One region of the Arsenophonus endosymbiont of Crataerina pallida genome, then DNA from elsewhere that is predicted to be linked to it. Evidence: predicted binding sites of a transcription regulator. Region 1 holds the regulator's gene; the other holds the start of a gene.

Region 1 (15,800 bases):
GTAAAGCGCACGTTGGCGATATCGTGTTAGCCATCGGTAACCCCTATAATTTAGGACAAACAGTGACACAAGGAATTATTAGCGCCACTGGACGGGTAGGACTTAGCCCTACCCGCCGACAGAATTTTCTACAAACCGATGCGTCTATTAATCATGGAAATTCAGGCGGAGCGCTAATTAATACTGAAGGTGAATTGATGGGAATTAATACACTCTCATTTGATCATTCAGAAAATGGTTTTACGCCTGAGGGATTAGGTTTTGCTATTCCAACAGAATTAGCAACTAAAATTATGGAGAAACTTATTCGTGATGGGCGAGTGATCCGCGGTTTTATCGGTATCACTGCGCGGGACTTACCCCGTATTCGCTCCAACAATAACGATATTAATCAAATTAAAGGGCTACGTATTTTTCAGGTCGCGGCAAATGGCCCGGCAGAAAATGCTGGTATTCAAGTCGGTGACATTATTATTTCTGTTAATGATCAACCGGTTATCTCGGCTGCGGAAACAATGGATCAAGTTGCTGAAATTAGTCCGGGCAGTATCGTCCCTGTCACACTACTGCGCAACGAAAAAACAATGACTGTCCACGTTAAAATTGAAGAGTACAATGAAGGTAAATCATTACTACAATAAGTAAGAATCAGCAGTCTAACAAAGCTACTGATTTTTACCTTAGTAAAATAGCAGGTTATATTTTCTTTGCAGTAATACGTTCTATATTGGCCCCTAAACTACGTAGCTTTTCTTCTATTTTCTCATATCCCCTATCGATATGATAAATCCGATCAACAGTCGTTTTTCCTTTCGCAATACATCCAGCAAGTACTAAACTAGCAGATGCCCGTAAATCGGTAGCCATGACTTGTGCACCCATAAGTTGTTCAACACCATGACAAACAACGGTATTTCCTTCTATTTCCGCATGGGCTCCCATACGAATTAACTCAGGGATATGCATAAAACGATTTTCAAAAATAGTTTCTGTTATTGTACTAACACCTTCAGCCACTAAATTAAGTAAGCTAAATTGTGCCTGCATATCGGTTGGAAAGCCTGGATGCGGTTCTGTTCTGATAGTCACTGCTTTTGGCCGCTTACCATGCATATCCAGCTGGATCCAATCCTCGCCAATTTCAATCTCTGCACCCGCCTCACGTAATTTAGCTAATACTGCATCCAATGTAGCTGGTTTAGTATTGCGACAGATTACTTTACCTCCAGAGATAGCAGCTGCAACCAGAAATGTACCTGTTTCAATCCGATCAGGTAAAATTCGATAAATACCACCACCTAAGCGCGCAACTCCTTCAATAATAATGCTGTCAGTACCTGCACCCGTGATCTTTGCCCCTAATGAATTTAAAAAGTTGGCTGTGTCTTCAACTTCAGGTTCACGAGCTGCGTTTTCAATAACGGTTTTTCCCTCTGCCAGAGTTGCAGCCGTCATAATAGACACGGTGGCGCCGACACTAACTTTATCCATAACAATATTGGCGCCTTGCAAACGACCATCGACCGATGCTTTAACATAACCTTCATCTAAGGTAATTTTGGCACCAAGTTGTTCAAGCCCGGCAATATGCAAATCAACTGGACGCGCACCAATCGCACATCCTCCCGGTAAAGATACTTGGCCTTGACCGAAACGAGTCACTAATGGCGCCAAAGCCCAAATAGATGCACGCATCGTCTTGACTAATTCATAAGGAGCACAAAATTTATTAATACCTCGTGCGTCAACAAAAATAGCGCCATTACGCTCAACTTTTGTACCTAACTGATTAAGTAATTCAATTGTTGTATCAATATCTTTTAGCTTTGGAACATTTTGTAATTCAACGGGTTCTTCTGCTAAAAGCGATGCAAACAATATCGGTAGTGCCGCATTTTTTGCACCAAAAATCGAGACCTCTCCCATCAAACGGGTTGGCCCCTTCAATCGAAACTTGTCCATCTAGAAATTCTCTATGAGTAATATTTATATTATTAATGCAAAAGTATAGTCTTAAAAACCATTAAGCTTACGATCTCTTTTCCATTCCGCGGGGGTATAAGCTTTAATTGATAATGCATGGATCCGATTATCTGCAATATATTCCATTAGTGGTGCATAAATCACTTGCTGCTGCTTAACCCGACTCATACCGTCAAACATTTCACCAACAGCAATTATTTGAAAATGACTACCTTCGCCATTGACAATCACTTCATCAAGTTTCAATTGTTCTATTAATACTTGCTTTATTTCATTTGTATCCATAATTAAACTCAACTCTAACATTAAAAGACAATCCATCTATCCTAATCGATCTATCATCTGCTGCAAATCAAACAAAACGCCCTTGGCATAAAAATGCACAAGAGCGTTTGCTTTATATATAAACTATTTTTAAAATTTATGACCCAATTAGTTCATAAAATCCTCAAGTTTATAAAGCCTAATAAGGGTCTTAAAACGCTCACTAATACCTTCAAATACCCATTTATTCTCTGACTGCTGTTCTGATTTTAACCTAATAAACATAGCGAGTCCGGTAGAATCGATATGAGATAACTGGGAAACATTAATCGCATTAATACCTTTTAGCAACTGATTTCTCTGTTGCCAAAAAGCGGGTAGAGTATCACGATCAAGCTCACCGGTTAAAATCAACATTTGACCTTTCTGCTCCCAAGTCAACATGGGTATCATGATTTTTTATTTTCCAGCGTAATGGGATTTTTTGCACTATTGAGCAACACTTGTGTCAAACCGTCAATACCTTTAGTACGTAAAATATTAGCCCATTCGTTTTGTTTAGTTGTAATTAAACTAACACCTTCAGTAATCATATCATAAGCCTGCCAATAGCCAGTTTTGCTATTTTTACGCCATTGAAAATCAAGACGTACAGGTGGTCGGCCCTGTGGATCGGTAATTGTTACCCGAATAGCAACCACATTCCTATCACCCAGCGGTTGTTCAGGCGCAATTTGATATTGTTGCCCATGATACATTGCCAAAGCTTGCCCATAAGCTTGTTCCAAATAGGCTTCAATCGCCTGAAAATAAGCATCCCGTTGTGACGGGGTTGCACTACTATAATAAGATCCTAAGACTAATGCTCCTGCATACTTAATTTGTACATAAGGCATAAGTTCTTCACGAACAACCCTGCGTAAGTAATCTGGATTTTGCCGGATCATAGGCTGCTCATTTTTTAAGCGAGTAAAAGTTTTAGCAGCGGCTTCTTGCATCAGTTTATATGGGTTGGTTTGATCTATCGCCATCGCAAACGGAGCAACCACTAACAAAGCCACTATTAAGAAACGTTTAAACATAAAATAGGTTCCTTTTCTTATCATATTAGATTGTTCATCATGGTGTCGTGGAAGATTTTTCGTTATTTCCGGAAACTGAGCTTGCTCTATTCGAACGATTAGGATCGCCACTTTTATATAAGAATTGCCCAATTAAATCTTCCAATATTATGGCCGGTTTAGTATCTTCGATGCGTCCACCGTCCTTAAGAAAGGTAATTCCCATATCCGGATCATAAAAACCCACATTGAGTGCTAAAAACTGCTCACCTAATAATCCCGCAGTAAGTATCGACAATGAGCTGTTATCAGGAATATTATCATATTGACTAAAAATCGCTAAGGTAACACGTGGCGTATAAGTTTTCTTATCCAACATAATATCGACTATTCGGCCAACCACCACACCACCTATTTTTACCGGCGAGTTTACTTTCAATCCGCCTACATTGGTAAAAGAGGCAGTAACTTTATAAGTCGGTTGATTACCAAATGATTTAATATCTGCAACTTTTAAACATAAAAAGACAATTGCAGCTAATGCAATCAAAACAAATAGTCCAACTAGAATTTCACTTTTCTTACTTTGCATGAATTAATTCCCAAACATCAGTGCAGTAAGCACAAAATCTAAACCCAACACAGCTAATGAAGAATGAACAACGGTTCTGGTTGTTGCACGACTTATCCCTTCCGATGTTGGGATGGCATCATAACCATTAAATAAAGCTATCCAGCTGACTGTAAAAGCGAATACCACACTTTTAATAAAACAGTTGAGAATATCCTTTTTCCACTCAATAGCAGATTGCATCGATGACCAAAAAAAGCCTTCATCAATTCCTTTCCAATCGACACCGACTAGCGCACCACCTAATATGCCTACGGCGACAAAAATTAATGCCAGTAATGGCATACTGATCAGTCCGGCCCAAAAACGTGGCGCGATAACTCGACGTAATGGATCAACCGCCATCATTTCCAAACTAGAGATCTGCTCTGTTGCTTTCATCAATCCTATTTCTGCCGTTAATGCAGAACCTGCTCTGCCAGCAAATAAAAGTGCGGTCACCACTGGCCCTAGCTCCCTTAATAAAGAAAGAGCGACCATCATGCCAAGACTGGATTCAGCACTAAACATGGTCAAGACTAAATATCCTTGTAAACCAAGTACCATGCCAATGAATAATCCCGATACAGCAATAATTAATAAAGATAAGACTCCTACATTGTAGAGCTGTTTTATTAATAATGGCCATTGTTTTGCAAATTCAGGTTTGCCAAATAAGGCCCGACATAACAAATAGCCAGCACGACCAAATGTCGCCACCATAGCTAGTGAACGATGGCCTAATGCGGCTAATGTATCAATTAGTATCATCCCATCACCCTAATAAATCTGCTGCATAATTTCCTGACGGAAACTTAAATGGTACCGGACCATCTGCTATACCATCAAGAAACTGCCTAACCCGCGCATCCTTATTTTGTTGCAATTCTTTCGCTGTACCTTCAGCAATAACATGTTGCTCTGCAACAATATAAGCTTTATCCGCTATGCTCAACACTTCTGGCACATCGTGAGAAACAATAACACAAGTAATACCTAATGCATGATTAAGTTCATCAATAAGTTTAACCAAAACTCCCATGGTTATCGGATCTTGCCCAACAAAAGGTTCATCAAATAGAATTAATTGTGGATCAAGGGCAATAGCGCGTGCCAATGCTGCTCGTCGCGCCATACCACCTGATAGTTCAGCTGGCATAAGATTGGCCGCACCTCTCAACCCGACTGCTTCTAGTTTCATCATGACCACTGTTCGAATAATTTCTGCTGCTAAAACAGTATGTTCACGTAAAGGGAAAGCAACATTGTCAAAAACATTCATATCAGTAAACAAGGCACCTGACTGAAACAACATACTCATTTTCTTGCGAGCAGCATAAAGTTCCGCGCGTGATAGTGTTGGAATATTAACACCATCAAACCAAATTTCTCCCTTATCTGGCTGTAATTGTCCACCAATCAAACGTAGCAACGTTGTTTTTCCAATACCTGATGGCCCCATGATTGCCGTAATTTTTCCCCTGGGGATCGTCAAGCTCATATCGGTAAAAATCAGCCGTTGACCCCGAATAAAAGACATATCTTTGATTTCTATGATATTATCTACAGACTTCTTCATGACGATAATAGCCTTTCTGTCTAATTATCATTTAAGTATATTTACTCAGTATGGAACATATTACCTAAAAACTAGCATATATTCGCTATCAATATTATTGCCAATTTTACTTTTGTTCATTACATCGTCACAATAAACAAATTTTCAAATGTCATCATAGTGAAAAATGCTATTTTTTCTAATAATACAACGTACGGATAATATATTGATGACCGCAATACAAAGCGAGTGATATGAAAAAACGAGTCTTACTAAACATCTATTAACCCATATAATTAAATTAGTTATATCAAATTGGGGAATAAAAATGTCTGAAATTGATTTTCAAAAAACAGCGAAGAAGGTATTGGAGATTGAACATAGCGGGCTTGCCAATTTGGAGCAATATATCAATGATGATTTTAACCAAGCTTGTGAACTGATTTTCAAATGTACTGGCAAAGTCGTTGTTATGGGGATGGGTAAATCAGGCCATATTGGCCGTAAGATTGCAGCCACATTAGCCAGTACAGGAACACCGGCTTTTTTTGTCCATCCAGGAGAAGCCAGTCATGGTGATTTAGGCATGATTAGTCGTCAAGATATTGTTCTGGCTATTTCTAATTCCGGTGAGTCAAATGAAATATTAGCACTCATTCCTGTGTTAAAACGCCAACACATTGCGTTAATTTGTATGACAAAAAATCCTGATAGTAGCATGGGAAAAGCGGCAGATTTTCACCTTTGTATCAAAGTACCGCAGGAAGCTTGTCCATTAGGTCTAGCGCCAACAACAAGCACAACCGCGATGTTAGTTATGGGAGATGCTATTGCGGTCGCTTTACTTGAAGCGCGGGGTTTTACTGCTGAAGATTTTGCACTTTCTCATCCAGGTGGCACATTGGGCCGCAAACTTTTATTAAGAGTGAGTGACCTAATGCATACTGGGAAAAATATTCCAAATGTCATGAAACAGGCAACATTACAGCAAGCATTAGTGGAAATTACTCGCAAAAAACTAGGTATGGTTGTGATTTGTAATGAAGAAATGCAAATTGAAGGTATTTTTACCGATGGTGACTTACGACGCGTCTTTGCAATGAATATTGACTTAAATAATGCCAAAATTACCGATGTAATGACAGCCGGTGGTATTAGGGTAAAACCCGATATGCTAGCGATTGACGCCTTAAATTTGATGCAACACCACCATATTACTTCCTTACTGGTGGCAAAAGCAGATACACTTATTGGTGTTATTCATCTGCATGATCTTTTGCAAGCTGGCATCATATAATTATTGGAAATAATACATGAATAATGATAATAAAATCACAACCTGTTATGGCCCAATAGACCAACATATCATTGAAAAAGCACGTCTTATAAAATTACTAATTTGTGATGTTGATGGTGTCATGACAGATGGCTTAATTTATATGGGGAATAATGGTGAAGAACTAAAAGCATTCAATGTAAAAGATGGTTATGGTATCCGCTGTTTACTGACCTCTGCAATTGAAGTTGCCATTATTACTGGTCGTAAAGCTAAATTATTGGAAGATCGTGCCAAAACACTCGGTATTAATTATCTTTACCAAGGGCAAAGTGAAAAAAAATTAGCTTATAATGATCTGATAACCCGATTAAAACTCCAACCTCAACAGATTGCTTATATTGGTGATGATTTAATTGACTGGCCTGTCATGTCGCAGATAGGGCTTTCGGTTGCTGTAGCTGACGCGCATCCAATGTTGTTAAGTAAAGCGCATTATGTTACATATCAAGCAGGCGGCAAAGGTGCGGTACGTGAAATTTGTGATCTGATCCTGCTTGCTCAAGATAAGATAGAAAATGCCCACGGTTTATCAATATAGGCAAAAATGAAACAACGATGAGCAAATTTAAGTTTTGGCTTAACATTATATTAACACTAATTGTTTTAGCGCTTATTGGCTGGAACTTAGCTGATTTTAATCAATCAAAAGCACCCGCTATGGTTGATAACAGCCAACCAAATTATCAAACTGGTAATGCCATTACCCATGTCTATGATCCAATGAGTAAATTGGCCTATAAGCTGATAACGGATGAGACGCACCACTTTTCGAGTAATAAAACCAGCTGGTTTATTAATCCAGTATTAACAACTTATGACACAAAAAGTATCCCCACTTGGGCCGTACGCTCCAATAAAGCCAAATTAACCAACGACAACATGCTCTATTTATATGGTAATGTTCAAGTAAATAGCTTAAATCCAACTTCAGATTTACAAAAAATTTTGACGGAAAATGCCATCGTTAACCTAATTACCCAGGATGTTTCATCTGATGATAAAGTCACAGTAATTGGTATCGGTTTACGATCAGTGGGTATGAAAATGCGCGGTAATATGAGAACGCATACCGCTGAGTTAATTGAAGATGTTAAAACCTATTATGAAATCCCCAATAAGCAAACAGCTCCCGAAGGAAACAACTAAATGATATTGGCAAAAAAGATCTTCATTAATGTAGCATTGACTAGTTCAATATTCATATTAAGCTTGCCAGCAATAGCGCTGAAAAGTGATTCTCAACAACCCATTCAGATTGATTCAGTTAAACAGTCACTTGATTTAGAAAAAAATATTACCACATTTACAGAAAATGTTGTCATAAAACAAGGTTCTATAGATGTTCGAGCTGATAAAGTCGTTGTCACCCGTCCGAACGGCGATGCCAAAAAGATGGTTGTCGAAGCCTATGGTACGCCAGCCAATTTCTATCAATTACAAGATGATGGTAAACCGATCAAAGGTCACAGCGACAAAATACGTTATGAAATGGAGAAAGATCTGGTCATCCTAACGGGTAATGCTTACCTTGAACAACTAGATAGCAATATTAAAGGTGACAAAATTACCTATTTAGTCCCAACCCAACAAATGGAAGCATTTAGTGATAAAGGGAAACGAGTAACGACCATACTGTTACCTTCCCAATTACAAGAAAAAGGCCCTGGGGTAAAAAGTACAAATAATAGTAAGAGTAAATAATAAAAAATGGCGAAATTAACTGCGAAACATTTGGCAAAAACATACAAAAACCGCAAGGTTGTTGAAGACGTTAGCCTGGAGGTCAGTTCAGGTGAAATCGTTGGTTTACTGGGGCCAAACGGTGCAGGTAAAACGACAACCTTCTATATGGTAGTTGGTATCGTTCCTCGTGATACTGGAAAAATTGCTATCGACGATGAAGATATTAGTTTGCTGCCGCTTCACGAACGGGCTCGTAGGGGAATAGGTTATTTACCACAAGAAGCCTCAATATTTCGCCGGCTAAACGTTTACGATAATCTGATGGCTGTATTAGAAATTCGTAAAGATTTAACATTCGAAGAAAAACAGCAACGTGCCGAAGAATTGATGGAAGAGTTTAGTATTACTCATTTGCGAAATAACCTCGGTCAATCACTTTCTGGCGGGGAGCGTCGCCGGGTAGAAATAGCCCGGGCATTAGCGGCTGATCCTAAATTTATTCTTTTAGATGAACCTTTTGCTGGTGTTGATCCGATTTCAGTATTAGATATAAAAAAAATAATCCAACACTTGAGAGATTATGGTTTAGGCGTATTAATAACCGATCACAATGTGAGAGAGACATTAGATGTCTGTGAACGTGCTTACATTGTCAGTCAAGGTCATCTTATCGCTCATGGAACTCCTAAAGCGATTTTAGAAAATGAACAAGTCAAACGCGTCTATTTGGGAGAAGGTTTCCGCCTCTAACCGTGACTAATTAAAGTTGGTAAATTTTTTTATTATGTTATTCCCAAGAGGCTAAGCCAATTTTATGAAACAGAGTTTGCAACTCCGACTCAGTCAGCAGTTGGCGATGACACCACAGCTACAACAAGCTATTCGTTTGTTGCAACTTTCAACATTAGAACTTCAACACGAAATTCAGCAAGCTCTTGAAAGCAATCCTTTACTTGAACAAGATGACCTCTACCAGGAAATTGAAACATCAGATATTAATGATAACGAGCCAGCGGCACTAGATAGTTTTGACGCCATCGAACAAAATGATGTGCCAAGCGAATTACCTTTAGATACTAATTGGGAAGAAATTTACCCCTCAGATAACTATCCAACTCTAACCAATAATTTTAGTGACAATGATTTTCCTATCTACCAAGGAGAAACATTGCAAACGTTGCAAGATTATTTATCCTGGCAAGCATCATTAACACCTTTTACTGAAATAGATGCCGCGATTGCCACCGCCATTATTGATGCTGTGGACGATTCCGGCTATTTAAGCACCACTATTGAAGATATTTACGCGGGTTTAGCCCTAGCAGATATTACCCAGGAAGAAGTTGAAATTGTATTAAAACGGATCCAGCACTTCGATCCGATTGGCGTCGCAGCCAAAAATTTAAAAGACTGCTTACTAATTCAGTTATCAGCGTTACCTCGCGAGACTCCTTTTCTAAAAGAAGCTAAACTGATAATTAACGACCATTTAGAATTACTTGGCAATCGTGATTTTCGGCAACTTAGCCGAAAAACCAAATTAAAAGAAACGGCCTTGAAAGAAGTTATCGCTATGATCCAACGATTAGATCCTAAACCTGGGCAAATCATTCAAACTAATGAACCACAATATATTGTCCCCGATGCTCTGGTGCGCAAAATAGATAATGACTGGCAAGTAGCTCTAAATACTGAAAACATTCCACGCTTAAAAATCAATCAACATTATGCTTCTCTAGGTAAATACTCTGATAATGAAGAAGATAACCAATTCATCCGTAACAACTTACAAGATGCAAAATGGTTAATAAAAAGTTTAGAAAGTCGTAATGAAACTTTATTAAAAGTTGCCCAATGTATTGTTGAAAATCAACAACAGTTTTTTGAATATGGTGAAGAGCATATGAAACCTATGGTACTAGCGGATATTGCTTATCAGGTTGATATGCACGAATCGACGATTTCCCGTGTCACATCGCAAAAATATCTACATAGTCCAAGAGGTATTTTTGAACTGAAATACTTTTTTTCTAGCCATGTTAACACTGATACCGGAGGAGAAGCCTCTTCTATCGCTATACGCGCGCTAGTAAAAAAACTCATTGCGGCAGAGAACCCTGCAAAACCCTTGAGTGATAACAAATTAACGAGCATACTAGCAGAACAGGGTATTCAAATTGCTCGTCGTACAGTTGCTAAATATCGAGAGTCTCTATCCATTCCACCCTCGAATCAGCGTAAAAAACTGATTTGAATTAACTGAGAAGGAAGATACTATGGAATTTCAAATTACTGGCCAAAATATTAAAATTACAGAAGCATTACGCCAAACCGTGGAAGAAAAGTGTTCAAAATTTGAACAACATTTTGACCATATCAATGCTATTCATGTAATTTTAAAAGTACAGAAATTTAATCAAATTGCTGAGGCAACGGCGAAAGTAAATGCAGCAGAACTACATGCTTCTGCTCAAGAAGATGATATGTATGCGGCAATTGATGCCATGGTAGAAAAAATGGTGCGCCAGCTTACTAAATACAAAGAAAAATTGAAACAACATTAATCTGTGTTATTAAACAACAAGGGCACTATGACACTAAATGTAGATTATCGATGTTAGTATCGTCCATGCCAGATATTCATTATGGATATCTGGTATAATTGCCCTAAGTGAATAAATCCAATGAACAGTGAAAAAAAATTATCATTAAGCTCGGTATTAACACCATCATGTACACTAAATAATGTACATTGTACGAGTAAAAAACGAGCACTAGAAATTATTAGTGAAGTTGCTGCAATTGCACTGAATGTACCTGAAAGTGTCGTTTTTGACTCATTATTAACCCGTGAAAAAGTCGGCACAACCGGTATCGGTGGAGGTATTGCAATCCCACATGGCAAATTAAATGAAAACAATTCATCCGACGCAGTTGGTGTTTTTCTCCATTTAGATGAACCTATTGCTTTTGATGCCATTGATAATCAGTCAGTCGATTTACTGTTTGCATTATTAGTTCCTTCAGAGCAATGTAAAACACATTTACATACTCTCTCTTTAATTGCCAAACGGTTAGCTGATAAGAACCTATGTCGTCGTTTACGCGCTGCGCAAAGTAATGATGAACTCTATAAAATCATTACTGAATAACTGGTTTCTAAAAATCTAAGCCAAATAATGATTTTTCATTGTGAAGAAACTTAAGGGGTATGACTCATGGTGCTGATGATAGTCAGTGGCCGTTCTGGTTCAGGTAAATCAGTTGCTCTACGGGCACTGGAGGATATGGGTTTTTATTGTGTTGACAATCTGCCCGTTATTTTACTGCCAGAATTAGCAAATTCACTTGCTGAACGACAAACTTCTGCGGCCGTGAGTATCGATGTTCGTAATATGCCAGACAACCCAACAATTTTCGAGAATGCGTTAAAAAATCTACCGGCTAGTTTTTCCCCACAATTACTTTTTCTTGATGCAGATCGTAATACGCTGATCAGAAGATATAGTGATACACGCCGTTTACATCCACTCTCCAATAAAAATTTATCATTAGAAAATGCTATTGATGAAGAAAATGATCTATTAGAGCCACTCCGCTCACGCGCAGATTTAGTTATCGACACCTCTGAAATGTCAGTACATGAACTGGCTGAAATGCTTAGAGCTCGTTTATTAGGTAAACGGGAACGTGAATTGACCATGGTTTTCGAATCCTTTGGCTTTAAACATGGTATTCCGATCGATGCAGATTATGTGTTTGATGTCCGTTTTTTACCTAACCCACATTGGGATCCTAAATTACGTCCTATGACAGGTCTAGATCGTCCTGTTGCTGCCTTTCTTGACCGACACACAGAAGTGCATAACTTTATCTATCAAACCCGTAGTTATCTTGAATTATGGTTACCAATGTTAGAATCTAATAACCGTAGCTATTTGACGATTGCTATCGGTTGTACCGGAGGTAAACACCGTTCAGTTTATGTTGCCGAACAACTGGCTGATTACTTTCGTTCTAGAGGCAAAAATGTTCAGTCGCGTCATCGGACGTTAGAAAAGAGAAAGTCATGACTGTCTATCACCGCATTATTATAAAAAATCAACAGGGTATGCATGCCAGGCCAGCAATGATGCTCTGTGAACTAATCCAACAATTTAAATCTACAGTGCTGTTGCGCAATTGCCATAATATAGAAGCTCAAGCAGATAGTGTTATAGCGATGTTAATGTTAGACTCAGAACAAGGTAGTTATATCGATATTGAAGTAACCGGTCCAGATGAAGAGCAGGCACTAGCAGCAATTATTCAACTTTTTCATCATAAACTTGAAGACGATTAACCAGTCTCTTTCAAAAAGTTTAATTAAATCAACGTTATTAGACAGCCACTTTTCACCGCTATCAACTACCTCAAAATTACGCGATATCTGCTAACACTATTATTCTTTCAATGCCATTTAATATACTGTGGCAAATTGAGTAAAAGTCATTCTGCCACACTAAAATGCTACTGAGTTGGCATCAACCCCATCGATAACTTCTCCGTCATCTGGTAATTTCTGCTCTTGCTGTAAATGCCTATCATTTTAACCGTTCAATCCGGCCAAATCTTCTCATTCAACGACAGCAATTATTAGCAAAATTTACTGACCAGCAACATGCATTTCTGGTAATAATACCGAACCACATTGAATATTACTGCGAGTTTCAATATCGTTGCCTATTGTTACGATATTAGCCCACATCTGTTTTAGATTGCCAGCAATAGTAATTTCACTGACAGGATATTGTATTACGCCGTTTTCAACCCAAAAACCGGCTGCTCCCCGAGAATAATCCCCCGTTACCGAGCTAACTCCCTGCCCCATCAATTCAGTAACAACTAACCCCGTCCCCATTTCTCGCAATAAAGCAGTAAAATCTAACCCCTGGCCGGCTATATGCCAGTTATGAATACCACAAGCATGACCAGTACTCTGTAAGCCAAGCTTACGTGCTGAATAACTGGTCAATAACCAAGTTTGTAATATCCCTTGCTCAATAATATTACGTTGACTAGTGTTCACACCTTCACTATCAAAGGGAGATGACGCTAGTCCGCTAATCAGATGTGGCTTCTCCTTAATGGTTAACCAAGAAGGAAAAATTTGCTTACCAAGGCTGTCTAATAAAAAAGAGGATCTACGATAAATACTTGTACCACTAATCGCACCAACCAGGTGACCAAATAAACCGGTTGCTACCTCAGCAGCAAAAATGACCGGTGTCTTCATAGTTGATAATTTACGCGGTGAAAGCCTGGCGACAGTTCGGCGAGCAGCCTCCTGTCCAACCCATTGAGGTGATTGCAAATCCTCTAATCGAGGGGCAATGGAATAAGCATAATCGCGCTCCATTCCATCATTCTCCTGAGCAATCACACAACTTGACATTGAGTGCCGACTGGAGCAATAGCTCTGTAACATTCCGTGAGTATTACCAAACACTCTAATGCCATAATGACTATTAAAACTTCCACCTTCAGTATTTTTAATTCTTTTATCCGCATTTAAAGCCGACATCTCCGCTTGACCTGCCAATTGGATCGCTTTTTCAGCATCAATATCAAAGGGATAAAAGAGTTTTAAATCAGGTGATTGATAAGCCAAAAGGTCAGCGTCTGCCAAACCAGCAAAAGGATCTTCCGAAGTATACTGTGCAATATCAATAGCGGCTTGCACAGTACGCTTAATCGCTGTTGGATGTAAATTAGTGGACGATGCACTACCTTTACGTTGTTTATGATAAACCGTAATGCCAAGAGCACCATCACTATTAAATTCAATATTTTCAGTTTCACCAAAACGTGTACTTACACTGATACCTGTTGATTTATTAATAGCCACTTCAGCTGCATCACAACTCTTTTTGGCGATTGATAATGCATATGCAACTGTTTCTTCTAATTGTTTACGTTGTAATAAAACCTGTTCCGTCAAACTCATTGATATCATCCAAAAATAGAAAATAAAATCAACTCAACCAATACCTATCTTCAGCAGAAAATAAATCCTCTGTAGCATTAAATCTATTTTCCCAGTTACAATAGATATAAGATGTTAACATACCAGACGACAGATTATTCTGAAATAAAATAATCCGACGTCTTGCTAAGAGGAAAACCGCGATGGCAAAACAGCCCGATAACTGGTTCGATGATAACGCCAATAATATCGATAAGGATGAAATCATCTGGGTCAGTAAAAGCGAAATCAAGCGTGATGCCGAAGCGCTAAAAAAGCTGGGAGCAGAACTGGTTGAACTTAGTAAACATGAACTAGAACGTATCCCCCTTAATGATGAACTACTAGCAGCTGTTGAATTAGCGCAAAAAATTAAGCGTGAAGGGCGACGACGCCAGCTACAATTTATTGGTAAATTACTCAGAGCGCAAGATCCTCAACCTATTTATGATGCGTTGGATAAGCTAAAAAATCGGCACAATCAACAAATCGCCATATTACATAAACTTGAAGCTTTACGTAATCAATTATTAGAGAATGGCGATAATGCAATTGAAGATGTAATACGTTTATTTCCCTTAGCTGATCGACAACAGCTACGGACATTAATTCGTAACTGTAAAAAAGAAAGGGAGGCAAATAAACCGGCTAAAGCCTATCGCCAACTCTTTCAATACCTAAAAACACTATCTGAAAGTGCCTAAGCTGGATTAGATTGGGAGGCTCGGCAATGAAATATGAATTGCCCTCCCAATGTTTGTTCAGCTTCTCTAAAAACCGTTATCAGCTCAGCAAATTCTGTTAACTGATATTCATTTATATGAGAAAAAATAACCTCTACCGGTAAAGCAATTCCACCAGTCAACATATCCCAAAGTGCATCCAAATTTTGGCCAAACCATTTTGGTAATTCAAAAACCAATATCGCTTTTTGATAAAAGTCATTCAGATTGTCTATTTCACGAAAATCAAATTCAACACAATGCATCATTTAATTCACTCTTGAAAAGGTTTTATAATGATCTAACGTCACATAAATCAATCCATCTGATGAATAAAGCAATCTATCACTAGCTCGATGACCACAGTGATAATTGATATCGGCTTCATACCATTGGCGATCTGGCGCAGCAGGTAGCAATTTTTCTCGGTTGTTGTATCTATCGCCACCAATCGCTTTACCCGGCACAACTTGACATAAATTACCTGCCCTTGGATCCCAACCACTTTGTCGTGCTTTTCTTTTTGTAATATAAAAGTCTGGTAATCGATGGTATTGCCTTAGATAATTAACCACA
Region 2 (15,800 bases), 910 kb from region 1:
GCGCTGAACAGGCTAAGGCTTTGGATTATGCTACCTTGCCGAACGAAGTTGTGGCCCATATTAGGGCGGCATGGAAAAGTAATATAAAAGACGCTAATGGTAATTCTGTATATTGAATTGAGCGTGGCATCAGCTGATAGCAAAAATCGCGCTCTATTATAAATGAACGATTATCCCCTTGTTATATAAGGGGATTAAAATGAGAAAAAACAATGGCTGAGAAGTTAACGACATATAAAGCACCGGGAAAAAAAGGTGATATTATTTTTGGTGCTCTCGTTAAACTAGCTGCACTAATTACACTGTTAATGTTAAGTGGAATTATTATTTCTTTGATTATTGCATCGTGGCCAAGTATTGAAAAATTTGGCTTTTCTTTTCTTTGGTCAAAGGATTGGGATGTTCCTGCCCAGGAATTTGGTGCGCTAGTGACCATTTATGGCACGGTAGTAACGTCGTTAATTGCATTGATCATTGCAGTGCCTGTCAGTTTTGGCATTGCTTTATTCTTAACAGAATTATCACCAAATTGGTTAAAGCGACCGTTAGGTATTGCGATTGAATTATTGGCGGCCATACCGAGTATTGTTTATGGCATGTGGGGATTGTTTGTTTTTGCGCCACTATTTGCCACTTATTTTCAAGAGCCGATTGGTAACGTTTTGGCAGGTATACCAATTATTGGTGAATTATTTTCAGGCCCGGCTTTAGGTATCGGCATCTTAGCTGCTGGCGTGATCCTGGCAATTATGATTATTCCTTATATTGCTTCAGTGATGCGGGATGTTTTTGAGCAGACCCCAGTTATGATGAAAGAATCTGCTTATGGTATTGGCTGCACGACTTGGGAAGTTATCTGGCATATCGTATTGCCCTATACGCGTAATGGTGTGATCGGCGGTGTGATGTTAGGGTTAGGGCGAGCTTTAGGGGAAACAATGGCAGTCACTTTCATTATTGGTAATACTTATCAGCTAGATAGCTTTTCACTTTTCATGCCAGGAAATAGTATTACCTCTGCGTTGGCAAATGAGTTTGCTGAAGCGGAAAGTGGATTACATACCGCTGCATTAATGGAGTTAGGCTTAATTTTATTTGTTATTATTTTTATCGTGCTTGCGTTTTCTAAATTGATGATTATGCGTTTAGCCAAAAATGAAGGGCGCTAACATGGTGACGGCAGATACAACAAAAACTATTAATATTAAACAACGTCAACGTCGTCAGGCATGGCGGAGACAAAAAAATCGGATTGCACTGTTGCTCTCGATGATCACCATGGCATTTGGTCTGTTTTGGTTAATTTGGATCTTATTTACAACGTTAACCAAAGGGGTTGAAGGCATGTCCTGGAGTTTATTTACTGAAATGACGCCACCACCAAATTCTACCGGTGGTGGATTAGCCAATGCGATTGTAGGTAGTGGTTTGCTGGTTTTGTGGGCTACGGTGTTAGGCACACCCCTTGGCATTATGGCGGGTATTTATTTGGCCGAATATGGACGTCGTTCTTGGCTGGCAGAAATAATTCGTTTTATTAATGATATTTTGCTGTCTGCGCCATCAATTGTGGTTGGATTATTCGTTTATATGATTATCGTTGCCAGAATGCAGCATTTTTCTGGTTGGGCAGGTGTTATTGCTCTGGCCTTGTTACAGATCCCGATTGTTATTCGAACAACGGAAAATATGCTAAAACTGGTGCTAGATAATTTACGTGAGGCAGCTTATGCTTTAGGTGCACCAAAATGGAAAATGATTTTATCAATTACCTTAAAAGCGTCTGTTTCAGGGATTATTACCGGAGTATTACTCGCCATTGCGAGAATTGCTGGTGAGACTGCGCCTTTGTTGTTTACTTCACTTTCCAATCAGTTCTGGAGTACAGATCTCAGTGAACCGATTGCTAATCTTCCAGTAACCATATTTAAATTTGCGATGAGTCCATTCTCAGAATGGCAGCAATTAGCTTGGGCAGGTGTTTTATTGATTACTTTATGTGTTTTGTTAATCAATATCTTAGCGCGTGTATTATTTGCCAAGAAAAAATATTAGTTCTTTAGTAACAGATGACAAACTTAAGAGACAAATTGATGATTAAAGTTAATGACATGGCAGAAGGTAAAATTCAAGTTCGTGACTTGAATTTCTACTATGGCAAATTCCATGCGCTAAAAAACATTTCATTAAATATTGCAGAGAATAAGGTAACGGCTTTTATTGGTCCTTCAGGCTGTGGTAAATCTACCCTGTTACGTACATTTAATAAGATGTTTGAGCTTTATACTGAGCAGTATGCTGAAGGTAAAATTTTGTTGGATGGCACTAATATTTTGACCGATGAACAAGATATTGCGTTATTGCGCGCCAGAGTAGGTATGGTTTTTCAAAAACCAACACCATTTCCGATGTCAATCTATGACAATATTGCTTTTGGGGTGCGTTTATTTGAAAAACTTTCTCGCGCTGAAATGGATGAACGTGTTCAATGGGCGTTAACTAAAGCTGCCCTTTGGGATGAAACGAAAGATAAACTTTTGCATAGTGGCTATAGTTTATCAGGCGGTCAGCAGCAACGGTTGTGCATTGCTCGTGGTATCGCGATCCGGCCAGAAATATTACTATTAGATGAGCCTTGTTCAGCACTTGACCCTATCTCAACAGGACGTATTGAAGAGTTGATAAGTGAACTGAAATTGGAATATACCGTGGTAATGGTCACACATAATATGCAGCAAGCCGCACGTTGCTCCGACTACACAGCATTTATGTATTTAGGTGAGCTGATTGAATTTAATGATACAGATACTTTGTTTACCACACCTACAGTAAAACAGACTGAGGATTATATTACTGGCCGCTACGGTTAATATAGGGTATTACCATGGATAATCTAAATTACAACAAACATATTTCTGGCCAGTTTAATGCTGAGTTGGAGCATATTCGCACTGAATTAATGAAAATGGGTGGGTTGGTAGAAGAACAACTTAAAAATGCCATTGAAGCTTTACATAACCGAGATCAGAATTTGGCAAAAAAAGTGATAGAGGATGATCAAAAAGTCAATATGATGGAAGTGGCGATTGATGAGGCTTGTGCGCGCATTATTGCTAAGCGGCAACCGACTGCAAGTGATTTACGTTTAATTATGGCGATTTCAAAAACCATTGCTGAGCTTGAACGTATTGGTGATGTGGCTGATAAGATTTGTGAGGTTGCGTTGGAAAAGTTTTCTGAGCAACATCAATCGTTACTTGTTAGTCTGGAAGCTTTAGGCGGGCATACTATTCAAATGTTACATAATGTGTTGGATGCATTTGCCCGTATGGATCTGGATGCGGCAATTGGCGTTTATCTGGAAGATAAAAAGGTTGATGAAGAGTATGAAGGTATTGTTCGCCAACTGATGACTTATATGATGGAAGATCCTCGCACTATTCCTAGTGTATTAACAGCGTTGTTTTGTGCGCGCTCTATTGAGCGAATAGGTGATCGTTGCCAAAACATTTGTGAATTTATTTTCTATTATTTAAAAGGGCAAGATTTCCGTCATTTAGGTGGGGATTTTGTAGAAAAAATGCTAACTAAGGGTGGTCATTAACACGCTTTTCAGCGATCATCGAATGTTTATTTTTTAGCTCATGGTTATTCCTTTTTGGAATAACCATAGATTTTTATATTATTTCATGTTCTAACTGTGAATTGATAATTTGACTCGAATAAACATAAATATACAAAAAATTGACAGTAAAAGGTAATAGTGAAATGAAATTCAATCTTATTGCAACTGTATTATCTGTCACATTAGCCTTGGTTACTGGGTTGGCAAAAGCAGATAAATTGGAAAGTATCAAAAAAGCCGGTGTGATCCGTATTGCTGTTTTTGATAGTAATCCTCCTTTTGGTTTTATTGATGCTAAAACTAAAAAATTGGTGGGTTATGATATTGATATTGCAGAAGCGATTGCTAAAGATTTTGGTGTTAAATTAGTATTGCGTCCAACTAATCCAGCGAATCGAATACCGCTATTGACAGCGGGTAAAGTGGATCTGATTGGGGCTAATTTTACCATCACCAACGAACGTGCTAAACAAGTTGAGTTTTCAATTCCTGATTTTGCTACTGGGCAGAAATTTATCGCACGTATTGGGGTATTAAAAACGGCTGATGATATTATTTCTTTGCGTATCGGTGCAGATAAAGGAACCGTGCAGGAAATTACTCTACGTGAACGCTATCCTAATACTAAAGTAATATCTTACGATGACACCCCGCTTGCTTTTGCTGCATTACAAAATGGCAATGTACAAGCTATTACGCAAGATGATGCCAAACTGATTGGTTTATTGGGGAACTTACCGGTAAAAATTAAAGCAGATTATGAGATCTCACCTTTTAGTCTTACACGTGAATATCAGGCATTAGCAGCAGCTAAAGGTGAAACGAATTTGATTAAAGCAGTAAATAATACTTTATTGAAATTAGAAAAAAATGGTCAGGCAGAAATAATTTATAATCGTTGGTTTGGTCCAGAAACTAAAGTAGCACTACCTCGTGGTGATTTTAAATTTGCACCATTAGAAAAGTAAAAAAATATTATTTTTAATAAAAATACCTAAATGAGTGCTTCATCATAAATAGGTTGCATAAATGTTTGAACATTTTTTCTCTAGCCAGCTATTAGCCCCTGAATATCTTGATTGGATTTGGCAGGGCTTACTCATTACTATTTGGATCTCATTTTGTGCCATAGTCGCCTCAACCTTGCTAGGGTTTGTTGTCGTTGCTGCTAGAGATAGCCATACCGTATTTTTGCGTTGGTTAGCAATTAGTTATATTTCACTATTTCGTAATACGCCATTATTAATACAGCTTTTTTTTTGGTACTTTGCTGCTGGAACGATATTACCAGAATCAGTTATGCAATGGCTAAATACACCCCATCAGCTGGCTATTCTCGATATTAAGCTCGCATGGCCATCATTTGAATTTTTGGTAGGTGTGATTGGCTTAACTCTCTACTCTACGCCTTTTATTGCTGAAGAATTAAGAGCCGGTATTTATGGTGTAAAGCAAGGACAAAAATTTGCTGCATTAGCATTAGGTTTATCTGGCTGGCAAGCCATGCGTTATGTGGTTTTACCCCAAGCGCTAAAAATCGCAATGCCGCCTTTATTGGGGCAGTATATGAATATTGTAAAAAATTCTTCCCTAACTATGGCAATTGGTGTTGCTGAGCTTTCTTATGTTGCTCGTCAGATTGAAAGTCAAAGTTTACAAACCTTTACGGCGTTTGGTGTGGCGACAATTCTTTATATTGCCATTATTGCCTTGATGGAAGCTTGGGGACAATGGCGTCAGCAGCGTCTATTAATAAAGGGATATTAACATGGATTTTACAGTGATTGCTGAAAATTGGCGCTATCTGTTATTTGGTACATTTCCTGATGGCCCTTTAGAAGGTGCAGCACTGACTCTGTTAATAAGTTTATTAGCAGGAAGTATCTCTATTTTTCTCGGTATTGCTGGTGGAATTGCATTGGCGATGTTAAATGGTTGGTGGGCAAATTTACTGGCAGCTGTGTTAGGTTTTTTTCGGGCTATACCTGTCATCATGTTAATTTTCTGGAGTTACTTTTTATTACCTGTTTTACTAGGTACGGATATTCCTGAATTGACGACCGTAATTTGTGCTTTAGCTTTGATCACATCAGCTTATTTAGCGCACGGAGTAAAAGCAGGTATTTTGGCTATAGGTCAAGGGCAATGGCAAGCGGGGATGTCGCTAGGTTTTACCCGTTGGGCGGTATTGTGGAATATTATATTGCCGCAAGCGTTACGGATGATGATCCCATCTTTTATTAATCAGTGGATTGCATTAATTAAAGATACTTCATTGGCTTATATTGTGGGAGTGGCAGAATTATCATTTTTAGCCACTCAAATAAATAATCGAGAAATGATTTATCCAATGGAAATTTTTCTATTTGTTGCTTTAATCTATTTCATTATGTGTTTTTCACTTGAGCTGATAGCAAATCAAATCTTACGTCGTTTAGAAAAAAATCGCGGTCGTCACAGGCTCTATTATCAGGCAAGCAACCAAATCAGTTGGTTTGTTTCTAGTGTCCGTTATTCTTTCTTTTGCCTTTTAGAGGTAAGTGAAAGATTGGTAACATGAGTGGTTGATCCGTTGGTATTTATATCACTCTCTTTTTGATTCCACGAAGCCTTATTTCAACGTAATGACTGTGTTGAATATTCATTCGCATCATTATGTCAGATATTGTTTTCCTTTTTCTGTTTTATAATTAACTATTTGAATTAATTTTATTGTAGGATAGAGCAAAAAAACTTTTTTATTAGGCTAAATATATGAACAAAACAGATCCGATCAGACGACAGAGCCTGCTTCAGCGCATGTTTAAATTACATGAACATGGCACGACAGTTCGAACAGAAATCATTGCCGGATTGACGACGTTTTTGACAATGGTTTATATCGTTTTTGTTAACCCACAAATTCTATCAATGGCGGGAATGGATATTAAAGCTGTTTTTGTCACTACCTGCTTGGTTGCAGCGTTAGGTAGTATTATGATGGGGCTCGTCGCCAATTTACCGGTTGCTGTTGCTCCTGCGATGGGATTAAATGCCTTTTTTGCTTTTGTCGTTGTTGGTGCTATGGGCTATTCCTGGCAAGTGGCGATGGGAGCAATTTTCTGGGGAGCAGTTGGTTTATTTCTTTTAACGCTTTTTCATATTCGCTACTGGATCATTGCGCATATCCCTTTAAGCTTACGGGTTGGTATTACCAGTGGTATTGGTTTATTTATTGCCATGATGGGATTGAAAAATGCTGGCATTATTGTTGCTAATCCAGATACCTTGGTGGCGATTGGTAATTTTTCCCAATCGAATGTGTTATTGGGAATCTTGGGATTTTTTATCATTGTCGTGTTAGCGGCGCGCAATATTCATGCTGCGGTGCTTGTTTCTATTGTGATCACCACGCTGATTGGGATGATTATCGGTGATGTCCAATATAATGGTGTTTTTGCGCTACCACCTAGCATCATGACGGTTGTTGGACATGTTGATATGATTGGCTCACTAGATATTGCTTTGTCTGGCATTATTTTCTCTTTTATGCTGATTAACCTGTTTGATTCTTCAGGAACCTTAATTGGTGTTACCGATAAAGCGGGTTTGGCTGATAAGACAGGTAAATTTCCGCAGATGAAACAGGCGCTTTATGTTGATAGTTTAAGTTCGGTCGCAGGCAGCGCAATGGGAACATCTTCAGTAACTGCCTATATTGAAAGTAGTTCTGGGGTTGCGATAGGTGGACGTACTGGATTAACCGCAATTGTGGTTGGCGCGCTATTTTTATTAACAATTTTTATTTCACCGCTAGCTAGTATGGTACCCGCCTATGCAACAGCTGGCGCACTGATCTATGTTGGTGTCTTAATGACATCGAGTCTAACACGTGTTGCGTGGCATGATTTAACCGAGTCAGTACCCGCTTTTATCACAGTGGTTATGATGCCTTTTAGTTTTTCCATCACTGAAGGTATCGCGTTAGGTTTTATTGCTTACTGTGTCATGAAAATAGGAACAGGACGGTGGTGTGAAATTGGTTTGGCAGTCGTTATTGTTTCGCTGTTATTTATTGCAAAAATTATTTTGGTTGATGTGTAATAGCATTAATAAATAACTGAATAATTTATTTACATTACTTCGATAATTATTATATCGAAGTTTTCATTTATTCTAATTTTACCGTATCTAGTATAAGTCATCCACATATCATATTATTGTGTTAAATATAGAATTGAAAATCAGCAATGAGAGAAAACCCGTTATGTCGGAGCATAAGAAAAAAGCAGCTAATAAGATGAAAAAAAATCGTGAATCGCTAAATTTAGCCAGTCGTGAACGAAAAAAACAGAAAAAAAAGCGTGGCCATATAGCAGGTAGCCGTTATCAAGAAAGATCTAATGCACAAAATAACAATTATCCATCAATTGAAAAAGATCCGCGCATTGGTAGTAAGAAACCGATCCCTCTACTCATTGATGCTAAAGAAGAAAAAGCCTTAAATACCAACAAGCAAAAAATAAACAAGGTAGAAAAATCAATATTATCACCCGCAGAAGAGTTGGTATTATTGGAAAATGATGAACGTCTGGCCGCGTTATTAACTGATCTTGAAGAAGGTAAAAAATTGGCCAAAGATGAAATGACTTATGTTGATAGTAAATTGGATCGCATTGATACTTTGCTGAAAATAGTTGGTATTGAGCTTGATGACGAAGAAGATGATGATAAACCAGATGATATTATGCGGCTTTTAAAAGGGAAGTAAGCATTGTTTGTTTCATAACTATTTAATAGTAAAAATGGGTGTTACTGCCTAATAAAATAGTAATATTTATTACTGATTAATCATAAATAATTTATCAATAATTATCTTTGATTATCAATATTACTGATCTTAAATAGTTTGGTTAATTGGATTATTATTCCATTTACATCATCTTATGATAATCTCTCATCAGTTAAGATAGTGGCAGCAAATAAAGTAATGTGAGTCTGGCTATAAGATAGCAGATAGTTATTATTGAAGGATAAAAATATGTCAGAGCAGGGTATTATTTGGGATCTTTCCCTCATTCAAAAATATAACTATGCTGGGCCCAGATATACATCTTATCCTACTGCGTTAGAATTTAATCAACACTACAGTGATAGTGATTTTGCTATTGCTGCCAGTCGCTATACTGACAGACCGCTGTCTCTTTATGTACACATTCCGTTTTGTCATAAGCTGTGTTATTTCTGTGGCTGTAATAAGTTGGTGACTCGTCATAAACATAAAGTAGATAACTATCTGCTGGTTTTAGCAAAAGAGATCATAGAACAAGCGAAATTATTTACTAATCGTACTGTTACCCAAATGCACTGGGGTGGTGGGACACCAACCTATTTGAGTAAATCCCAGATCAGCCAACTATTGGCAATGTTGAAATCACATTTTCATTTTGCCACCGATGCCGAAATATCAATTGAAATTGATCCGCGAGAAATAGAATTGGATGTTATTGATCACTTGCGCTACGAGGGTTTTAACCGCTTGAGTATGGGCGTACAGGATTTTAATAAACAGGTACAGCATTTAGTTAACCGCCAGCAGGATGAAGATTTTATTTTCGCTTTGATTCAACGAGCCAGAGACACGGGGTTTATTTCTACCAGTATCGATTTGATTTATGGTTTACCGAAACAGACAGCGGAAACGTTTGCTTTTACTTTAGAGCGAGTATTAGCCCTTTCGCCTGATCGTTTAAGTGTGTTTAATTATGCCCATTTACCGGCTCTCTTTGCTGCACAACGCAAAATAAAACCGCAAGATTTACCGACAGCGGAACAAAAACTGGCTATTTTGCAGCAAACGATTTTCACCTTAACACAAAATGGTTATCAATTTATTGGTATGGATCATTTTGCTAAACCTAACGACGAACTGGCTATTGCACAACGTAATGGGGTTTTACATCGTAATTTTCAGGGCTATACCACTCAGCAAAACTGTGATCTACTCGGACTTGGCGTGTCAGCAATTAGCATGTTAGGCGATCATTACGCACAAAATCAAAAAGATTTAAGCGCCTACTATCAGGCCATTGAAAATCATCAACATGCATTGTGGAAAGGTTTATCTTTGACACAGGATGACTGTATTCGACGTGATGTCATCAAAACTTTGATCTGCAATTTTCATTTAGATTATGGTCAAATTGAAGATTGCTATCAGATTGATTTTAAAAATTATTTTTCTGCAGATTTACAGTTATTACAACCGATGATAGCAGATGGTTTGGTGATTGTTGGTCAAAGACAGTTACAAATTACCCCTAAAGGCCGATTATTAATTCGTAATATATGTATGTGTTTTGATATTTATTTGCGCAACCAAATGCGTCAACGTCAATTTTCACGTGTGATTTAGTTGGTTACAGAGGATAGTCTAGCTGTACACTTCAGCTCTTTTTTACTACTCGATACCAAATTCTTTCAATTTACGAGTAATAGTATTTCTCCCCCAGCCGAGTAAGCGAGCGGCTTCTTGTTTATGGCCTTTGGTATGGATTAAAGCGCATTCAAGCATTGTACGTTCAATCTGCGGTAAAACTTCCTGTAGTAAATTCTGTTTATTATTTTCGAGTGCGGTTTTTGTCCAATTGGCAAGTGGATCAAGCCATATTTCGTTATTTGCCGAAGGTTTCTTTTTAGGCGAATAGCGAAATTGTTGATTTTGTTGCAAATCGCTAGGCAGATCTTGCGGCAATATCACTAGGCTGGAAGACATCACTGTAAGCCAACGACAGACATTTTCTAACTGGCGTACATTACCCGTCCAAGGTAAAGACATTAAGATAGTTTCTGTCTGTGGCGCCAAAATTTTGCTCTCAACGCCAAGTTCTTGTGCTGTTTGGCGTAAAAAATGGCTGGCCAAATGTGGAATATCTGCAGTCCGTTCACGCAATGGTGGAAGCGGAATGCGGATCACATTGAGGCGATGAAAGAGATCTTCTCTAAATTTTCCTTCTTGTACTAGTTGCTCAAGGCATTGATGGGTTGCGGCGATAATACGGACATCAACTTTAATCGGTGTATAACCACCAACCCGATAAAACTGGCCTTCAGCCAATACGCGTAAAAGGCGAGTTTGAATATCAAGTGGCATGTCACCAATTTCATCGAGGAAAAGTGAACCACCATGCGCTTGCTCGAAGCGCCCTTGCCTGACCTGACTGGCGCCAGTAAAAGCGCCTTTTTCATGACCAAATAACTCAGATTCAATCAGATCTTTAGGGATAGCCGCCATATTTAACGCAATAAAAGGCCCTGCTGCTTTAGGACTATGGCGATGAAGTGCATCCGCAATTAACTCTTTACCAGTGCCTGACTCACCGTTAATAAGTACACTAATCGAGGAGCGGGATAAGCGACCGATAATTCGATAAACTTCCTGCATGGCTGGTGCTTCACCAATAATCTTGGTGACAGGAGCGGTCGGAAAAGAATTTGATCCACTACTCGGTTGTTGATTGCGATAATAATTAAGTGCGCGTTCAACCAACGATATCGTTTCGTCAATATCGAAAGGTTTTGGCAAATAATCAAAAGCACCTTGTTGATAGGCATTAACTGCGGTATTGAGATCTGAATGGGCAGTCATAATAATAATCGGTAATTTAGGATGACTTTGTTTAAGTCTTGTCAGTAATGATAATCCATCGTTTTCTGGCATATGGATATCAGAGATTAAAACATCCGGACAGGTTTTCTCTAATGCAGCCAGTACACTTTGAATATCTTCAAAACTGCGACATTCCATGCTGGCATTATTTAACGCTCGTTCTAAAACCCAACGAATGGCATTATCATCATCAACGATCCACACCGTACCTTTTTGCATATCAGTTACCTAATTCTTAATAGGAAGATAAATCGAAAATTGTGTCTGGCCAGGCCAACTGGAAAATTCGATCCTGCCAGCATGCTGGTCAATAATATTTTGTGCAATTGAGAGTCCTAAACCATTGCCACCTTTACGATGACTGACCCTTGGATAGAACAGCGTATCTTGTATCTGTGACGGGATGCCTGGACCATTATCTTCAATATCGATCCGGGCAGCAAGTCGATACGTTTTTCCATGTAATGTCACTTGAAATGCGGTGCGAGTCCGTATAGTCAAGGTTCCGCCGTTTTCTTCCATTGCTTGTATCGCGTTTTGGCTTAAATTGAGTAATACCTGTTCAATTTGTTCCGGATAGTGTGGAAACTCAGGTAAACTGGGATCATAGTCTTTTATTAGTTTAATATTTTCCGGTAGTGTCAGTGATATTAAATGGTAAGTACGCTCAACAACTTGATGAATATTCTGTTTTGTTTTTGCGCCAGGATGTTGGGGGCCAAGTAGACGATCAACTAAATTACGCAAGCGATCGGCTTGCTCAATAATTACTTGGGTATATTCCAACTGATTAGAATTATAAAGGGTTTTGGCTAACAGCTGAGCTGCTCCACGTAAACCACCTAATGGATTTTTTATCTCATGAGCTAAAGTACGGATTAACTCACGTGATGCGCTTTGTAATGATTGTTCTTGATCTAAACGGCGATGGTGATTGACTGGCGAAAATTCTAGCAAAATAAAGCATGGTGAAATGGGCTGCGCACTGATAGTCACGATATAAGAGTGATTATTAATAACCAGAGTAACGTCATTATCGGTAAAGCTTAGATTTTTTTTTGCATTAAATCCATATTAAGCGAACAATAATCAAACAGTACTGGTAGCGGTGTACCTAGTAATTTTCTTGGGCTAGCTAAAAAAAATTGGCGGCTAGCATGATTAGCGTAATGGATAATGAGTTCATTATTGAGTAATAGAATATTATGCAATAAACAATCTAAAATATGATCGCCAATTGGTAAATTATCAATTTTCACTTGGTCTTACTCCTGCACCTTTTTAGTGCATATTAACATATTTGAGTATAAACCAAGAGTTTTTGTTCAATTTTTATGCAGAAAAAACCTCATCAAAAGATGAGGTAAATATTACAATACAACAAAAATACTCAGCGGAGAATGGCTTATCAAACGCTGTAGTATATTTCGAACTCTAATGGGTGAGGTGCCATCCGAATACGTTGAACATCATCTTTTAATAAATTGATATAAGCATCGATCGTTTCATCAGTAAATACTTCACCCCGTTTCAAAAACTCCCGATCAGCATCCAATGCCTGTAGTGCTTCTTCCAGTGAACTGGCAACGGTTGGGATCTCTTGTGCTTCTTCTGCGGGTAAATCATATAAATTTTTGTCCATTGCTTCACCCGGATGAATTTTATTAATAATTCCATCGAGACCTGCCATCAATTGTGCCGCAAAGGCTAAGTACGGATTGGCAGCCGGGTCTGGGAAACGAACCTCAATACGCGATGCTCTAGGATTAGTAACGATTGGAATGCGAATAGAAGCTGAACGATTACGTGCGGAGTAAGCCAACATTACAGGTGTTTCAAAACCTGGCACCAGACGTTTATAAGAGTTGGTGGTTGGATTAGTAAAGGCATTTAAAGCTCGCGCATGTTTAATAATACCGCCAATATAATAAAGTGCCATTTCAGATAACCCGCCATATTTATCACCGGCAAACAAGTTGCTGCCATTTTTTTCCAGTGACATATGACAGTGCATACCAGAGCCATTATCACCCACTAGTGGTTTTGGCATAAATGTTGCTGTTTTACCAAAAGAATGGGCAATATTGTGCACCACGTATTTGTATATTTGTGTTTCATCGGCCTTTTTAGTCATGGTATTAAAACGGGTAGCAACCTCGTTTTGGCCTGCGGTGGCAACTTCATGGTGGTGTGCTTCAACAATTAATCCCATTTTCTCCATGGTGGAACACATAGCGGAGCGCATATTTTGTGAAGAGTCAACGGGAGGGACAGGAAAATAACCACCTTTAACGCTTGGCCGATGGCCTTTATTACCATCTTCATAATGTGCGCCAGAATTCCAGGCTGCTTCAACATCATCGATATGATAATAAGCACCAGAAATATTGTTACCAAAGCGAATATCGTCAAACACAAAGAATTCAGGTTCAGGTCCAAATAATATCGTATCTGCAATACCGCTACTACGTAAGAAATTTTCGGCGCGTTTAGAAATTGAACGTGGATCTCGTTCGTAGCCCTGATGAGTGTGGGGCTCTAGGATATCACAGCGAATAATTAGGGTTGAATCACTAAAAAAAGGATCTAATACTGCCGTCTCAGGATCAGGCATAAGCATCATATCTGACTCATTAATTCCTTTCCAACCGGCAATTGACGAACCGTCAAACATTTTACCTTCTTCAAAGAAATTTTGGTTAATTTGGTGAGCAGGAATAGTGATATGTTGTTCTTTACCTCTGGTATCGGTAAAGCGTAGATCAATATATTTAACATAGTGCTCTTTGATCATGGATAAAACATGCTCAACAGACATAAAGATTCTCCTGATTGGATCCTATTTTGAACATAGCGCCAAAAAGTTTTACTATAGTTAATTATTCACTATGCGAAAATCATGCCAAATTTTTATAACTGATAATAGATGCTTTTTTAATGATTTATTAGTAAATAATCATAAATTGAATAATAAATCGCACCATTCTTGTGCAAATCGGATGCTATTAAAGCACAATCATGGTGCGGTAGTCGAAAAAAAGATAGAGCTGGTCTTATTTTATTCCCAATTTAGTAGTTTATTTTTTCAAGCAAAAATAGGATATCATTTGTGAAAGTAATTCAATTGTCGGTTTTATATATTTAAGTTCAATAAATTCATCAGGTTGGTGAGCCTGCTCTATCGAACCTGGCCCTAATATTAATGTTGGACATCGCGTTTGAATAAAGGGCGCTTCGGTGCAGTAATTAACGGTTTGAGCTTTTTTATCTAATAAATTTTCAATTATTTTCACCATGTTATGATTTATTGGGTATTCAAAACCGGGAATAGGCGGATGAAGTTCCTCGATAGTTAAGCGATCAGGCCAACGATGTTTAATCGGTTTAAGTGCGGCATGTAACAATTCATCCAAATTTTTTAGTGACAGACCGGGTAGTGGACGAATATCGATATGTAATTCACAACACCCACAAATTCGATTTACGGCATCACCCCCATGAATATGTCCAAAATTCATTGTTGGGTAGGGAATATCAAATGCCTTGTTGTGGTAATCGGTTTTTAGTCTATTTCTAAGCAAAATTAACTGACTAATGGTTTCATGCATTAACTCAATCGCATTGATACCCTGTTCCGGATCACTTGAATGGCCAGATTGACCGGTAATACGAATGGCATTGGCAATATGCCCCTTATGAGCGCGAATCGGTCGCAATGAAGTTGGTTCACCAATAATTGCTAATTCAGGCTGAATTTCTGCAGTTGTAGCAAAATAACGTGCTCCGGCCATGGTGGTTTCTTCATCAGCGGTTGCCAGAATATAGATGGGATGCTGTAACTGATCAATATCGACATTGCGTAAAGTATCAATGATAAAAGCGAAAAAACCTTTCATATCCGCGCTACCTAAACCATATAATTTGTCTTTATATTCCGTTAATTGGAAAGGATCTTTTGTCCAGCGCCCGTCATCAAAAGGAACCGTATCAGTATGCCCACAAAGTAGTAATCCAGCCTCTCCTTGGCCAAAAGTAGCCAGTAAATTGAATTTATGGCGGCTATCTGGTACAGGTTGAATGGTTATTTTACCACCTAGTGTCGTAAGCCATTCTGCCAGTAGATTAATTAATGTTTCATTACTTAGATCGCGTCTTGCATCGACAGAACTAATTGATGGTATGGCAACTAATTGACGGTATAACTCAATAAATGTGGGCAGTTTGTTTTTCACTGTTGTCAGCCTTAATGACTAAAATTTCAGTACTCATGCATTTCATTGAATAAAAATACAACAATTAATGTTAGTTCAGTGTACAAGATTTATTAATGAGAGGGTTGATGATACAAATTTTTTCTTTTAATTGATAACAACAATATATACAGGATAAAGGAAAATTAATGGCGTATAGGATCGTCGATTAATATATTTCGATATAAAGATTTTATTTAAGAATTAAAAAAATATTTGCTTTAACATAATAATATTATTGATAAAATAATTATTTCAATATATCGATTTAAATTCA

Evidence for each region. Region 1 encodes sigma-54, which starts transcription at its own class of promoters, with help from an activator protein. Its sites were predicted from a motif close to GTTGGCACANNTTTCGCTNT; they were not measured.
Region 2: the regulator sigma-54 is predicted to act here: its motif matches at 14,161-14,180, upstream of glnA (glutamate--ammonia ligase).

What each region holds. Positions count from the first base shown of each region.
Region 1 is NZ_OZ026540.1:3,241,639-3,257,438, forward strand. Features, by position in the region: gene degS (outer membrane-stress sensor serine endopeptidase DegS) at 1-641, shown strand, start outside; gene murA (UDP-N-acetylglucosamine 1-carboxyvinyltransferase) at 697-1,962, opposite strand; gene ibaG (BolA family iron metabolism protein IbaG) at 2,014-2,268, opposite strand; gene mlaB (lipid asymmetry maintenance protein MlaB) at 2,416-2,700, opposite strand; gene mlaC (phospholipid-binding protein MlaC) at 2,697-3,329, opposite strand; gene mlaD (outer membrane lipid asymmetry maintenance protein MlaD) at 3,367-3,900, opposite strand; gene mlaE (lipid asymmetry maintenance ABC transporter permease subunit MlaE) at 3,904-4,686, opposite strand; gene mlaF (phospholipid ABC transporter ATP-binding protein MlaF) at 4,694-5,497, opposite strand; gene kdsD (arabinose-5-phosphate isomerase KdsD) at 5,805-6,773, shown strand; gene kdsC (3-deoxy-manno-octulosonate-8-phosphatase KdsC) at 6,790-7,353, shown strand; gene lptC (LPS export ABC transporter periplasmic protein LptC) at 7,371-7,961, shown strand; gene lptA (lipopolysaccharide ABC transporter substrate-binding protein LptA) at 7,962-8,516, shown strand; gene lptB (LPS export ABC transporter ATP-binding protein) at 8,523-9,248, shown strand; gene rpoN (RNA polymerase factor sigma-54) at 9,313-10,752, shown strand; gene hpf (ribosome hibernation-promoting factor, HPF/YfiA family) at 10,775-11,062, shown strand; gene ptsN (PTS IIA-like nitrogen regulatory protein PtsN) at 11,183-11,650, shown strand; gene rapZ (RNase adapter RapZ) at 11,717-12,571, shown strand; gene npr (PTS phosphocarrier protein NPr) at 12,568-12,840, shown strand; gene pmbA (metalloprotease PmbA) at 13,144-14,484, opposite strand; gene yjgA (ribosome biogenesis factor YjgA) at 14,667-15,206, shown strand; gene AACL31_RS17325 (barstar family protein) at 15,203-15,493, opposite strand; gene AACL31_RS17330 (ribonuclease domain-containing protein) at 15,494-15,800, opposite strand, start outside.
Region 2 is NZ_OZ026540.1:290,029-305,828, forward strand. Features, by position in the region: gene pstS (phosphate ABC transporter substrate-binding protein PstS) at 1-116, shown strand, start outside; gene pstC (phosphate ABC transporter permease PstC) at 213-1,169, shown strand; gene pstA (phosphate ABC transporter permease PstA) at 1,171-2,055, shown strand; gene pstB (phosphate ABC transporter ATP-binding protein PstB) at 2,094-2,870, shown strand; gene phoU (phosphate signaling complex protein PhoU) at 2,885-3,604, shown strand; gene AACL31_RS01690 (ABC transporter substrate-binding protein) at 3,769-4,593, shown strand; gene AACL31_RS01695 (amino acid ABC transporter permease) at 4,655-5,392, shown strand; gene AACL31_RS01700 (amino acid ABC transporter permease) at 5,394-6,185, shown strand; gene AACL31_RS01705 (NCS2 family permease) at 6,380-7,708, shown strand; gene yihI (Der GTPase-activating protein YihI) at 7,905-8,375, shown strand; gene hemN (oxygen-independent coproporphyrinogen III oxidase) at 8,646-10,019, shown strand; gene glnG (nitrogen regulation protein NR(I)) at 10,065-11,492, opposite strand; partial or broken gene glnL (nitrogen regulation protein NR(II)) at 11,502-12,532, opposite strand; gene glnA (glutamate--ammonia ligase) at 12,682-14,091, opposite strand; gene argE (acetylornithine deacetylase) at 14,351-15,505, opposite strand.